3 regions of the Paenibacillus sp. JT22N7 genome follow, and region 2 is predicted to be linked to each of the others. Evidence: riboswitches for the same ligand, from Rfam matches in the RefSeq annotation. Region 2 holds a riboswitch; each other region holds the start of a gene.
What was found. Region 2 has a riboswitch for cobalamin ahead of AC50Y5_RS15420 (ABC transporter substrate-binding protein). Riboswitches for the same ligand answer to the same signal wherever they lie in the genome.
Positions count from the first base shown of each region.

Region 1: another riboswitch for cobalamin. It lies ahead of AC50Y5_RS32160 (ABC transporter substrate-binding protein); the one in region 2 lies ahead of AC50Y5_RS15420 (ABC transporter substrate-binding protein).
Region 3: another riboswitch for cobalamin. It lies ahead of AC50Y5_RS00735 (energy-coupling factor ABC transporter permease); the one in region 2 lies ahead of AC50Y5_RS15420 (ABC transporter substrate-binding protein).

Region 1 covers NZ_JBXENY010000019.1:53,886-58,602, forward strand. Annotated here, with positions in the region: gene nikC (nickel transporter permease) at 1-357, opposite strand, end outside; gene nikB (nickel ABC transporter permease) at 373-1,302, opposite strand; gene AC50Y5_RS32160 (ABC transporter substrate-binding protein) at 1,322-2,896, opposite strand; cobalamin riboswitch at 3,179-3,441, opposite strand; gene AC50Y5_RS32165 (hypothetical protein) at 3,667-4,698, shown strand.
Region 2 covers NZ_JBXENY010000005.1:194,270-198,986, forward strand. Annotated here, with positions in the region: gene nikB (nickel ABC transporter permease) at 1-238, opposite strand, end outside; gene AC50Y5_RS15420 (ABC transporter substrate-binding protein) at 240-1,868, opposite strand; cobalamin riboswitch at 2,036-2,233, opposite strand; gene AC50Y5_RS15425 (NADH-dependent flavin oxidoreductase) at 2,363-3,481, shown strand; gene AC50Y5_RS15430 (ArsR/SmtB family transcription factor) at 3,663-3,974, shown strand; gene AC50Y5_RS15435 (NADH:flavin oxidoreductase) at 4,061-4,717, shown strand, end outside.
Region 3 covers NZ_JBXENY010000001.1:162,381-167,097, reverse strand. Annotated here, with positions in the region: gene AC50Y5_RS00750 (energy-coupling factor ABC transporter ATP-binding protein) at 1-531, opposite strand, end outside; gene cbiQ (cobalt ECF transporter T component CbiQ) at 518-1,330, opposite strand; gene AC50Y5_RS00740 (energy-coupling factor ABC transporter substrate-binding protein) at 1,327-1,611, opposite strand; gene AC50Y5_RS00735 (energy-coupling factor ABC transporter permease) at 1,611-2,384, opposite strand; cobalamin riboswitch at 2,552-2,756, opposite strand; gene AC50Y5_RS00730 (DUF445 domain-containing protein) at 2,853-4,088, opposite strand; gene AC50Y5_RS00725 (TrkH family potassium uptake protein) at 4,577-4,717, shown strand, end outside.

The DNA of each region.
Region 1 (4,717 bases), on a different contig from region 2:
AGGAAAAGCGAGCGTGCCATCCATCAGCCGCATAAAAAAATGATCGGTGCGCCCGCCAAAATAGCCTGTTAACAGCCCAATCGGCAAGCTAATGCATAAGCTCAATCCCAAAATGACAAAAGCAATCGTAACCGTCGTCCGAATCCCATATAAAATGCGCGATAAAATGCAGCGCCCCAAATGATCGGTGCCAAAAGGATATTCGCCGCTCGGCGCCAGAAGCCGATTCGGCAGATTCACCTGAAGCGGATTATGAGGCGCGAGCCACGGGGCCAGCAAGCCCAGCAGCACAATACTTGCAAACAGGCCGATGCCAAGCAGCAAGCTTGTATTCTTTTTTTGAAAAAGGGTCCGCATAAAAAAGAGTTCCTCCTAGCTTGCCCGCAGCCGCGGGTCCAAGCGCACATAAAAAACTTCCACCGCCAAATGGATTGCGACAAACAAGAAGGAGGTGAATACGACATAACCTTGAATGACCGGATAATCCCGCGCCGTTATCGCTTCAATAATATATTTGCCTACACCGGGCCAGGAAAAGATCGTCTCAACGATCACATTGCCTCCCAGCATAAAAGCAAAGCTTGTCCCCAGCATCGATAAGATCGGCAAAAAGGCATGCTTGAACACTTGAAAAATGAATATTCTTCCTTTGGATAAGCCTCTCGCACGCGATGCTTTGACGAAGTTCTGGTTGTTCATCTCCAGCATATTCGTCCGCAAAACCCGGGCATAGACCGCGCCAAGCCCTAGGCCAAGCGTAACCGCCGGCATGAGGAGATGAGCAAAGCCCCCGCGTCCCATGGAAGGCAGCCAGCCTAGCCGGACCGAGAAAAAATAAATCAATAAAAAACCGAGCCAAAAGGAGGGGATCGAGGCGCCCAGCAGCGCAAGGATTCGGCCTATCCGGTCCAGCAGCCCTGTTGAAAAGATTGCGGTCACCATGCCTATAAGGCACGTTGCCAGCAGCATGACCAATGCGCCAGCAGAAGCAAGCTCCAGTGTGGCGGGCAGCCTTTTGAGCAGTTCCCCGGCAACTGGCTCCTTGGACATATAAGATGTCCCCCACTGCCATGTAAATACATCGCCTAGCCAGCCTATATATTGACTCCACAAGGAATCCGTCAGTCCCATTTCCTCCCGGAGCGCGTCAATCGCCTCCTGCGAGGCCGGGATATTATGCGTGGTCAGCAAAATTCTCGCCGGATCGCCTGGAGATACCCGCATTAATATGAAGGTAAGCGTCGCTACGCAAAAAATGACGAGCAGCATTTGCGCGACGCGTTCTAGCCAAAAACGAAGCATACTTAAGTTCACCCTTTACTTAAGGGATATCGACTTCAGCCGTCACATAATAATATTCGATCGGATGCGGTATGAAGCCCGTTACCCCTTTTTTCACGCCAAATACATTGTCAGGATGTACGATAAACGACTGCGGCAAATCAGCATTAATAATATCTTGGGCCTGTATCGCAAGCGCATAACGCGCATCGGTATCCGCCGTATCGTTAAGCTTATCGATTACCGTCTCAAGCGGCTTCGATTCATAATGGCTGACATTCGATTCGCTAGCAGCTTGATAGAAAATGTTCAAGAAATATTGCGGATCGCCCGTCTGCGCCGTCAGCATGCTGTACATCGCAAGGTCCCAATCGGACTTCGCAAGCTCAGCGTCAATATTTTCAACCTTGCGTATTTTCACGGTAATTCCTTCATTAAGCAGTTGATTTTGAATAACCTCTGCCATAACCGACAGCTCTGGGCGGTGCGGGAACGTAAGGAGCGTCGCCTCGAACGGCTTGCCTTCCTTCTCCCACATGCCTTCCGCATTTTTCTGCCAGCCGCCAGCGGTCAGCAATTGCTCCGTCGTTTCCCCTGCTGCTTGCTCCGCCACTTTGCCGAATGGCAAAATTTCCGGGAACGGGCTTTTCGCTTTCGTGCCGTAACCACGCATAACCGATTCAATAATCGCCTCGCGCGGAATCGCTTGATCTACAACCTCGCGGTTCGATTTTTCTTTAAACAAAGCAGAATTCATATTAAATAATACCATATGTGTACGAACCGATGGGGCAGACAGCACTTCCAGCTTGCTGTCCTTCTCTACCAGCTCAATGCTGTCAATCGGAATGTCCGTTGCGACATCTACTTCACCAGCTTGCAGCGCCATCAGACGCGTGTTGCCATCGGTTACAAACTTCATCGTCACTTCTGAAAGCTTTGCGGGTTCCCCCCAATAGCCATCATAACGCTCAACAACAAGCGATACGTCTTTCGTAAATTGCTTGATTTTGAAAGCTCCCGTCATGGCCGGGTAGCTGCCCGCTTCCTTCATGCTGTCAACATCAAGAATAATCGTGCTTGGATCAGCCAAGCTGGAAATGATCGCCGAGTTCGGCTGTGTCGTAATCATTTTCAGCTCGTCAGGCGCAAGCACTTCAATATCTTTAACCAGAAGCAAATCCTTCGCCAAATGGCTGTTCGCAATGGAACGCAGCAGCGATGCTTTTACGCTTTCAGCATCCATTTTTTTGCCGTTGTGGAACGTTACGCCCGTTTCCAGCTTGAACGTCCACGTATTAGCATCCTCCTGCTTCCATTCCTTCGCGAGCCAAGCGGATGGCTGCAGCTGCTCATTCAATTTAATCAGCGTTTCCCCTGCGCCCGAGCGCATAACATCCCAGCTATCGTCGCCATGCGGATCAACGCCTGCAGGGTTCCAAGTGTACGCCATTGTTAGTGTTTTTTTAGCGGCAGCAGCGTTGTTTCCCGAGGCAGCATCCGTGCCCTGCTCTGCGTTTTGGCCAGCATTCGTGCTGCATCCTGCAAGGACCAGCATCAAGCAAACGATCATCATTCCAAGTGACAAGCTAAGCGGCTTCTTCGTGTGGTTCATTTTTCTTTTGTCTCCCCTTCTAGTAAGCGTAAACGGCCGAAAGCCGTCCTGTGGCGGCAAAGCTACCGTTTCGCGTAGAAATATAGAGAAAGGATAGAAAAATCATATCTTTTCTCTATATTTAAAAAAAGCATCCCCGACCCTTAAAAAGCAGTCAGAAATGCTTTTATGTTAAATAACTAAACCTTATCTGCGTCTGCTCGCCATGAAGCAACAAATAATCGTTAGACATTTTGCAATAAATGGGCATAACCAACCACCTCCCTAAGCACCGTAGGTCAAACAGTGATGTTAAAACAGGCAGGTCTCCTGACTTGGGGCCTCCCTCTCTTCCCTTCCCAGCTAGGGTAAGCATCTGCTATTCGTCTTGCGACGAAAAGAAGCTCATCAGCCAGTGGCTTATTTGTGAGGGGAGCGCAGCCTGTGTAAGCTGCTGCCCTTTACAGTGGCGGGTCCGTGTCGGCCTTTAACCGAACTTCCCTTTTAAGCGAACGAAGACGTATAAGTTCCAGCCAACATTTCGCACCTATTTTCATTCAAGTATGAAGTTTTGCAGGCTCATAAGCCCGTCCTGTCCGTAATCCATTCTTAATCATAGGGAGGAAGCGGGAATCTGTCAATGGCTTTAATTCGAAAATGAAAGTGTTTTCAACATAAAACTTTCATATTTTTTCCAGTAATGTTATATTGAAATTACTTCACACATGATGAGCTTATTTATTAAATTAATCCAATAGATAACCTAATCAAATAGAAAAGGAATGATCACAGTGACGGTGAAAATCCTTCCAGTTGAAGAAAAGCAAATTATTGATTCATATTGGTTTTACAGTGATTTTTATTCTATTATCTCGCGTGTGGACTCGAAAAAATTATGGTTTATGAATAATTATATTAATTTATTCGATATTCCTGATCCAAACCAATTATATACCTTTTTCTTCAACGGTTATTATAGAGATAAAATGGTTGAGTTTTATGACTGCCCTTTTATTGATTTTCAGCGGATAGCGTTAGACAGGCAAAGCTCAACGATTTTAAATAACGAGCTGTTTGATTTTATTAAAGCATCGATTGATGGCGGCTATTATGTAATCGTTATGATCGATCGTTTTCATATTAAAGAGTATGAAATTTCGGCAAAATCCCCACATGAAGTCATGATAAATGGGTATGATGATGCAAATAAAAAGCTGTACTTTTGTGACAATAATGCCAACGGAAAATATTCAACGAATATCACCTGTGATTACGAAGCTTTTCATAGAGCATTTCATATATTAGAAATCGATGCCCATGATTTTAAAGACCATCTTTATTTATTGAAGCCGCTCGAAAATACCGATTATACTTTTTCTCTAACCTATGTGAAAAATACGATGAATGCCTACCTCTTGTCTAAGGCACATACGGATGAACATTATAACCAAGCTTTAGGCACACCCGGGCTAACCTTCGGTATTAATGTTTACGACAAGGCCTCCGAGTATTTAAAATATTTGGCTCAAGAAGAGGTAGTATTTGATATTAGATCGTTCCACCTGCTTTACGACCATAAGAAATGCATGACCATGCGATTAAACTACATGATTAATAACCATCATTTGATTGATGATAATCAAATTTTAAGCAGATGGAAAAATCTGGAGGCTGCTGCGCTGGCTGTAAGAAATTCCATCTTAAAATATTGGCTTACTCGAAGCTCGGATACGTTGTACAAGCAAATGGAGCAGCTGCAAAAATTGAAGGAGACGGAAAAGATTTTGCTGCAGGAGATTGTAGATCAGTTGAAGGATGGTTAGATTTATTAACAAATCAGAG
Region 2 (4,717 bases):
GATCACCTTGCAGCGCCTTTGATAACCAATGGCCATACTGAATGAGCAGCGGATCATTCAGCCCCATCTCTTCTCTTTTCAAAGCAATTTGCTCTTCGGTCGGCTGGCTGAAGCCGTTCATGCTCAGCAGTTCGACAGCCGGATCACCCGGAGAAGCGACGCTTAAGGCAAAGGCTATAAACGTAATGCCAATCAGAACGGGAACCGCCGCCGCCAACCTCCGAATGAAATAGGCCATCTTATTGCACCCGCTCCAGCTGCGGCAGCGTTGTACCATACACAAGTGCACCGTATCCGGTAATTTCTTTGCTGTACGCAATTAAGCTCGCATCATTAAACAGCGGAATCGTCGGCAATTCCTCGGCTGCAATATCCTGCAGCTCGTTATAAATCGCAGCGCGGTCATCCATATCCAGCGTCGTCTTCACCTGCTTCAACAGCTCATCCACATGGGCATTGCTGTAACCAAGCGTATAACTGATATTGCTTGAGCCTTCGCTCGCCATATAATTGTTCAAAATCGAATAAGGATCGCCATTCGGCAGCCCCTGAATGGCCAGTGCCAGATCGAAGTTTCCTTGTGCCTGTGCTTCCTTGTATGCCGCACCATCCAATATTTGAATCGTCACGTCCAGCTGCAGCTCTTGAAGCACAGCCTGAAGCAGCTCGGCTTGCGCTTTATACGGATAACGATCGAGTCCATAGGTAGGCACAATTAGCGTAACCGCCTGCCTGCTGTCCCCAAGCACCTCATGCGCCAGGGCGATTGCCTTTTCTGAATCATGGACGACAGGAATGTCCTTATAAAACGGCGATGTCGCATTCAAAATGTTCGCCGTAGCGGTCGGATAGCCCAAATACAGCTCCTTCACCAGCTGCTCGCGGTCAATCATCAGGCTCAGCGCCTGACGCATTTTCACATCATTGAATGGCGCTTTGGCACCGTTCGGATGCAGGTAATGGGAAATCGTCGATTTTGCCGTCGATACAGCAAAGCGTTCATCCTTCAGCAGCTCCTCGGCAAGGGCAGGAGGAATAGCGCCCAAATCCATGACGCCCAAAATCTCGCCAGATTTCAAGGCAGCAAGCCTTGTATCAGGGTCCGGTATGACGCGGACGCGGATTTTTTGGGCTTTTGCTTTTTCGCCATAATAACCGTCGTAAGCCTCTAGCAGTGAAAATTGATCCTTCTCATGCTGCACAAGCTTGAAAGGGCCTGTCCCTTGCGGCAGGCCGTTAAAGTCGCCACTTTCGTCAAAATTATTCGGGCTGTACATCGGGCTTGAAAAGTTGATCATCGAATACAGCAGCGTCGGCTGCGGATTGTCGAAAACAAGCTTAATCGTGCTATCATCAACCTTCACGACTTCCTGAAGGCTTGGGTATGAATTGTTGATGTCGAGCGTATAGAATGGCGAGCTTTTCGGGCTCACTTGCTTGTAACGGGCAAAATTTGCAAGTACCGCGTCCGCGTTGAATGGCGCGCCATCATGGAAGGTGACGCCTTTGCGCAGCATGAAGGTCCATTCCTTGGCATCAGCAGACATTTCCCACGCTTCCGCCAGCTTTGGAGCAGGCTTTCCATCCTCGGAAGCGGAAATCAACGGCTCCCATACATACAGAATGGTGCTCGTGTAATAAGCATCCTGCGGTCCCGGTGCTAAATCCCGCGGCGCAGCCAGCACGATTTCTTCAGAAGCAGCTGCTGTAGAGGCGGACGGAGCAGCAGACTGCTGCGACAGCTCATTATTGCTGCCTGATTCATTGGAACCGTTAACGCCACTGCACCCCATTAGAGCCAGCAGCAAGCATAGGCTAAATAAAACACCTATTGTTTTTTTGTTTTTTGCCATTTGTGTACGTTTCATCTTCTCTATTTCCTCTCCCTCTAGCAAAATCATCTTCCTGCAAAAATCCGCAAAAAAAGACAGATCTACCTCCAGTCATAGGAAAGATAGAGCTGCCTGTTATTGTTATTTTCCATCATAGCAAATAAGCATGCGCGCTAACACTTCCCTATCCTCCGTAGGTTACAGCAGTGTTGTCAGAACAGGCAGGTCTCCTGGCTACCGGAAATTGTACTGGAAGCTGCCTTCCCAATCCCGCTAAGCGAGATCAGTGGCCTTGTAGCTTCAGCTAATCCGTAACAGTGGCGGGACCGCGTCGGTTTTGCACCGAACTTCCCTTTTAAGCTCCAGCCGCAGCTGTTGCACCTTATTCCCACAATTTTTCAGTTGTTTGCAAATCTGGTTGATTATATACCAGCCCTTTCATTTAAGCAACCTTTCCACTCCACTTTCCTTTCGTAATTATCTGATATAAAATAAAGCACATAGCATTTCGTAACTGGAGGGAACTACTGATGAAACCACAATTTCAGCCTTTATTTGAACCATTCACTTTCGCGAGCGGCATGTCTGTACATAATCGAATTGTCATGGCGCCCATGACAACCTGCTCGTCCAATCCGGACGGCACCGTGCCTGATGAAGAGCTTGCCTACTACAGCCGCCGCAGTGCTGGGCCCGGCATCGTCGTTACAGCGTGCGTCTACGTGAGCCGCAACGGCAAAGGCTTCCCCGGCGAATTTGGCGCGGATACGGACGCAATGATTCCAAGCCTCAAGCGTCTGGCCGATGCTATTAAAAGCCAAGGTGCGAAAGCGATTTTGCAAATTTTCCATGGCGGAAGATCATGCTTCCCTGGCCTAGTGCCAAATGATGATTTGGTGAGTGCCAGCAGCATTGCCCAGCAGGAGGGCGGAATTGTGCCACGCGAGCTGAACGAGGAGGAAATCAAGTCGATTATCGCCGACTTTGGCGAAGCGACACGCCGCGCGATTGAGGCTGGTTTTGACGGCGTTGAAATTCACGGTGCCAATGGCTACCTGCTGCAGCAATTTTACTCCCCGGCTTCCAATGTGCGTACCGACGACTGGGGCGGCTCTGTTCATAAACGTATGGCGTTCCCGCTCTACGTCGTTGAAGCTGTTAAGAAGGCAGCCGCTATGGCGCCGCAGCCGTTTCTTGTAGGCTATCGCTTCTCGCCGGAGGAGCCGGAAGAAGAAGGATTAACGATGGAGCATTCGTACCATCTGGTTAACGCTCTAATCGAGATGAAGCTGGATTATTTGCATGTGTCGCTTCAAGATTTCTGGTCGAAGCCGCGCAGAGGCGAGCAGGATTCGCAAAGCCGCATGGCATGGTTCGTCGAAAAATACAGCGAGCACATTCCGTTCATCGGTGTCGGCAGCATCACAACCGCAGAAGAAGCGCTTGAGGCGAAAAACTCCGGCGTGCCGTTTATCGCCCTTGGCCGCGAGCTCATTATGGACCCGGATTGGACGGAGAAAATCAAGCAAGGCAACGAGCAGGATATTGTGACTACGCTATCCAAGCAAGATCAGGAGCGCCTCGTCATCCCGAATGGCTTATGGGGAGCGATTACGCATGCGCCAGGCTGGTTCCCGATAACGGAATAAGCGCAAAATCCAACCATTCGCTCACAAATAGTCACAAGGTGAAACGGCTGTCGCCGTCCTTCGGCGGCGCGGCGCGTTTCAGTCCGAGAAATATAGAGAACGGATCGCGTTACGATACCCGTTCCTATATTTTATAAAATAACAATTTGACATTTCTATAAAAATAGATATACTAAGCCTCATGGATACTTTGTCAATACTTAAAGCTGTGTCTAACGAGAAACGGTACCATATTTTAAAATGGCTGAAAACGCCTGAGGAGCATTTTGGGCCTCAATGCCATCTAACCGATGCGTGTCAGTTTGCTGGAGGCGTATGTGTCGGTTCTTTTGCAGAAAAAACAGGACTTGCGCAATCCGTTATATCCAGCTATTTAGTGAAAATGCATAAAGCAGGCTTACTGGAGTCGAAACGGATCGGGCAGCACACCTATTACAGGCGTAATGAAGCTAACATTCAGTTTTTCAAAGAAATGATTCAGGATGAGCTATAACCTTGCTTACTCCTGCTCATTTCATGCTTTTATATCTATTTTTATAGAATTATAGATTTTTCATTCAATTAGGAGGTATTTTATTCATGAGCTCAATTCAATCGTTGTTCAAGCCTTTCTCAGCAGGTCCACTTACACTGCCTAACCGTATTGTAATGGCACCAATGACCCGCGGTTTTTCTCCAAATGGCGTTCCGGGCGAAGATGTAGTTGCCTACTATAGACGCCGCGCCGAAAACGGCGTTGGCTTAATTGTGACAGAGGGTACGCTGATTAACCATCCGGCTGCCACTGATAATCCAAACATTCCTAACTTTCATGGAGAAGCTGCTTTAAATGGCTGGGCAAAAGTCGTTGAAGCCGTTCACCAAGCTGGCGGCAAAATCGTTCCGCAAATTTGGCATGTTGGCACAACGCGCAAGGTCGGCTCCCATCCGAACCCGGAAGCACTGCCGATTGGTCCTTCAGGTGTTACCGCCGAGGGCGAGGTTGTTAATGAGCCTTTGACTGAAGCCGAAATAAAAGGCCTTGTTGCAGCTTACGCGCAAGCAGCTGCTGATGCAAAACGGATTGGCTTTGACGGCATTGAGCTGCATGGCGCACATGGCTATTTGATCGACCAATTTTTCTGGGAGAAAACGAATAAACGGACGGATCGTTATGGTGGCGATATGCTGTCCAGAACACGTTTTGCGGTTGAGATCATTGAAGCTTGCCGCCAAGCTGTAGGGCCTGATTTCCCG
Region 3 (4,717 bases), on a different contig from region 2:
ATCAAGCAGCACTAACTCCGGCTCCAGGGCCAGTACGCCGGCAAGAGCGACTCGCTTCTTTTGCCCAAGGCTGAGATGATGCAGCGGCTTATGCGCCAGTTCCTGCAAGTTCAGCTGCTGAACGATGCGCGCCGTACGTCTGTCAATTTCCACTTCTTGAAGCCCCGCATTGCGCAGCCCATAGGAAATATCCTCATAAGCGGTATTCAAAATGAGCTGATGCTCCGGGTCCTGAAAAACAAGGCCGACGCGCCGTCTCAAGCTGGCAAGCTCTCTGGGCTTGTAAGAAAGCGGCTCGCCGCGCCAGCTGACAAAACCGGATTCCGGACGATTAATGCCAATAAGCTGCAAGAAGAGCGTCGACTTGCCCGAGCCATTATGCCCGCACAGCGCTATCTTCTTGTTCGCCGGAATACGCAGCTCTAGCCCGTTTAAAGCGGTCTTGTCCGTTCCGGGATAAGCATAGCTCACTTGGTTCATTTCCATAATGGTTGATGCCCGATCGTTATCCGCCAGCTTATTCACCTCCATACCGAAGCCATAGCTCTGCTGCCAGCAAAATCGTTAAGCCGAGCCCCGCTTCCGCCCAATATCGGAGGCGAACCGTCCGCTTTACACTAGGCGCAAGACGGATTTCATTCGTAAATCCTCTTGCCATAAGCCCATTCGAGAGCCCCTTGTATCGATGCATCGTTTTGACGAAGAGCCGCACAGCAATCGCCGCCGTACCCTGCAATTTGCCTTTAAAACCGTGTTGACCGCCGCGTGCACGCTGCGCGACCAGCATAGCCCCCGCCGTATCCAGCAGCAGAAAGATGAAGCGATACATAATAATCATGAGCTCCAGTACAATTTGCGGCATTTTCAACCGCTTCAGCACTTGCAGCAGATCCGGGAAGGGGGTCGTCAAGGTGATAAAAAACATACATGCCAGGCAAGCAAGAATACGCGTAAAAATATGTCCGGCCAGCCCTAACGATGCCTCTGGCACATACAGGCTAAGCGGCTCCCATGAAACGAGCATCCAGCCTGCTTTCGCTGCCGCTAAGCTTCCCGCTTCGCTGCTGCTATTGCTGAATTCAATGAGCAGCGCGGGCAAGCTGAGAATGAACAGCAGGCAAGAGGAGAAAAGCAGCGCCGCATAAAGCTTAGCGGGCACTTTCGCATAGCCGACCGTCCACAGTGCAAGCCATCCGAAAATGACAAGCTGTACGAGCGGATGAGCGATATAGGCAAGCAGCAGCAGAAGGGCTGCAAGCCCGCATTTCCAAATGGCGGGTAAATCCCGCAGCTTATTGGAATAAGAAATCGTATCAATCCATTTCATCATTGCTGCTTTGATTTCCCCGACTTCCCTTTAAAAAGGCCAATCACATAGCCGATTACGCCAGCGCCAATCGCAGCTTGCAGCGCGAACAGCATGCTTTCCGTTTCTCCCGGCACCTCAGTCAGCGGAGACGCCCAAGGCTCATAATGGGGCGCAATCGTCTGGATCATTTCCTCCGCCGCGCCATCTGCGCCGCCAAACTCGGCGTTAATGAATATTAAAGGCGCAACGGCAAGCAAAACAACAATGGCTAATATCCAAATATTTTTGGCACTGCGGCTCATTACACGCGATCCCCTTTCATTCTCCGCTTCAAAATAGACAGCTCGTCCGTATTAAAAGATTGCAGCCAGTTCCAGATCAATACCGTCAGCAAGCCTTCGCTAATAGCAAGCGGAACCTGGGTAATCCCAAAAATACCGCCAAATTTCATAAAGGATGCGAGAATGCCGCCCTCAACCGCCGGAAAAGCAACAGCCAGTTGAATCGAAGTAACGATATAAGTGGCCAGATCGGCAACAGCGGCAGCAGAAAAAATCGCCACGCCTTGCTTGCTGCCTGAACGCATCAGCAGCCGATAGACGGCATAGCCAGCAGCGGGACCTGCAACCGCCATTGAAAAAGCATTCGCCCCAAGCGTCGTCAGCCCGCCATGTGCAAGCAGCACCGCTTGAAACAGCAATACCATAGAACCTAATACGCTCATGGGCAGCGGCCCGAACATAACCGTTCCAAGCCCCGTTCCCGTCGGGTGCGAGCTGCTGCCTGTAACGGAAGGAATCTTAAGCGCGGACAGCACGAAGGTGAAAGCTGCCGCCAAGCCCAGCATCAGCTTAAGCTCTGGTGCTTCCTTTGTAATTTTCCGAATGGCGCGTACACCCAGGATGAAAAAAGGAATAAAGGCCACCCACCAAAAAATCGCCCACCCCACAGGCAAAAACCCTTCCATAATGTGCATCGCATAAGCGGATTGCGGCTCATTCACCAGTAAAAAAAGCGTGAAGCCAATAACCAGCAAAGCGGTGCTAACTGCTGTCTTTCTTTTTAACTTGACCATTCGTTTCAATACCCTCCCCAATGAGTTCATGCCTAAAGACAACAAAAAATGACCGCTTTCCCTTCGCTGGGAAAACGGCCATGTGTACGCAGAAATAGACGGTTGCGCCAGCAAACAGACTGGTAGCAATCGCTTTCGTTCGTACACCTATCCTTTCCGCGAAGGCACTGTGGTGCTGGAACGAGGTAGGTCTCCTGGCTAGCGGATCATTATTTTCCTTCGTCTTCCCTGGCTGCCCTAAAGCTTAGGCCAAGTGACTCCTGCTGGTGAAGGAAAACTCCCCGATTACAGTGGCGGGACCGCTCGGGATTTGCACCCGATTCCCTGTTACCCTTTGACGTGCGCAAAGGCACCTCGTTCCATGTCAATCATTTTTCAAAATCCTTGTATTCATTGGTCATTTTGTAGTTTGATCTTATCACAAAAAATTCAGGCTGTCCCCTATAAATGTAAATGGCTACCTTCCTGTTAGAAGAAGGACAAAATAACGCCCACGACAAAACCGCATAATGCGCCGTTGACGCGAATCCACTGCAAATCGTTGCCGACCTTTTCCTCCAGCATGGAGACGAGCGCCTTGTCATCCATCCGGTCGAGATTATCCCGAACGAGCGCACCGATGCGATAGTGATTATTTTCAATAAGTCGAACGAGATAGCCGCGAATGCCATCTTCCCAATTGGCGAGCATTTCCTGCTTGCCATTCAAATAATCCGTTGCAAAACGGTATCCCTGCACAATGGCGCGCCCTCCGCTGCGATGCTGCTCCTCCAGCTTGTCCAGCACGAGCTGTCTCAGCTCCTCCAGACGCAAATGGATGAAGCGCTCCGTTTCAACGCTGTCCACCCCCTGTTCAATGAGCTGCTTCAGCTTGAGCATCAGCTCTTCGTTATCGGCAAGCTTCTCCGCCTGGGCTCTCACCTCAAGCAGCAGCTTCTGCCGATGCGGGCTTCCAGGATGGGAAAGCTCCTGCATCGTAGAGAGCAGCATGTTCTGGATCAAACCGCCGAGCTTCTCCTCGTTCATAAAGCCGACGAAAGCTTGCAGTGCAAACCCCATGAAGCCGCCTACCTTAAGCTCCTCCAGCTTTTTGAAGGCGAGCTTGCCGAGCATTTCCTCGGTTTCACGCTTGCGAATCCAATGGCCTACATGCTCCAGGCCGTAATCCAGCGCCCGTTCATCCCAACGCTCATGGACGAAACGATCCGCCAGCTTGCGCACGATTGGCGTAAAATCCTGCTTTTTCACATAATCCGCCAAAAATCCATGCAGCACACCGCTAACCCGCTCCAAAGGCAAGCGCTCCACTGCCGACTGGGCAAAATCAACCGCTGCCAGCCTGAACTTGCGCTTGCCAATCAGCCGAGTCGCCGCCGATGCTGCCCCTGCGAACAGTTGAAAGCCAGACAGCTTGCGGGTAATGCTTTCTTTATTCAGCAGTTCATTTTCCATAGCGCTGATGAGCGAGTTCACGATTTTCGCCCGGTTTTTGAGCAGCAAGGACGTATGCGGAATGGGAATGCCCATCGGATGGCGGAACAGCGCCGTCACCGCAAACCAGTCGGCAATTCCGCCGACCAGACCCGCTTCAAAGCCGCTTTCCAGTAGATGCGTCCACGTGTTGTCTGGCAGCCACCATCTCGTAGTAATAAAGCCTGCCCCCATAACGGCAAGCGAAATACCTGCTATATATCTTGATTTCATCGTTGTCCTCCTAATCGCGGGCCCCAGCGCCCTCCTGTTGCATATTGCCCTATTATACCAGATAATGAGGTGGCAAGCGTAAACGGCTGTGCCTGCCTTCGGCAGCACAAGCTCGTTTCGCGTAGAAATATAAGCGTTATAATAATAACAATATTTATGCATCCTTATATTTCAAGCGTAAACGGCTGTGCCTGCCTTCGGCAGCACAAGCTCGTTTCGCGTAGAAATATAAGCGTTGCAATAAGAATCAAACTTATTGATCTTATATTTCAAGAGCAAACGGCGTTGTCGGGTATTGGCGACAACTGCTCGTTTCGCGTAGAAATATAAGCGTTATAATAATAACAATATTTATGCATCCTTATATTTCAAGCGTAAACGGCTGTGCCAGCTTCGGCAGCAACAGCTCAACTTTCAACTACACCATTGTTTCGTTACATATAAAGGAGATTACCTGCGTGCTCAAACTACGAACCATTTTTCTAAAAATGACTCCGCCGCAAATTCTTACGCTTGGCTTTCTCGCGATTATTGCGGCGGGTACCCTATTGCTTTCTCTGCCTCTGGCTTCGTCTACCCATCAGGCAACGCCGCTCATTGACGCATTATTCACTGCCACATCCGCTGTT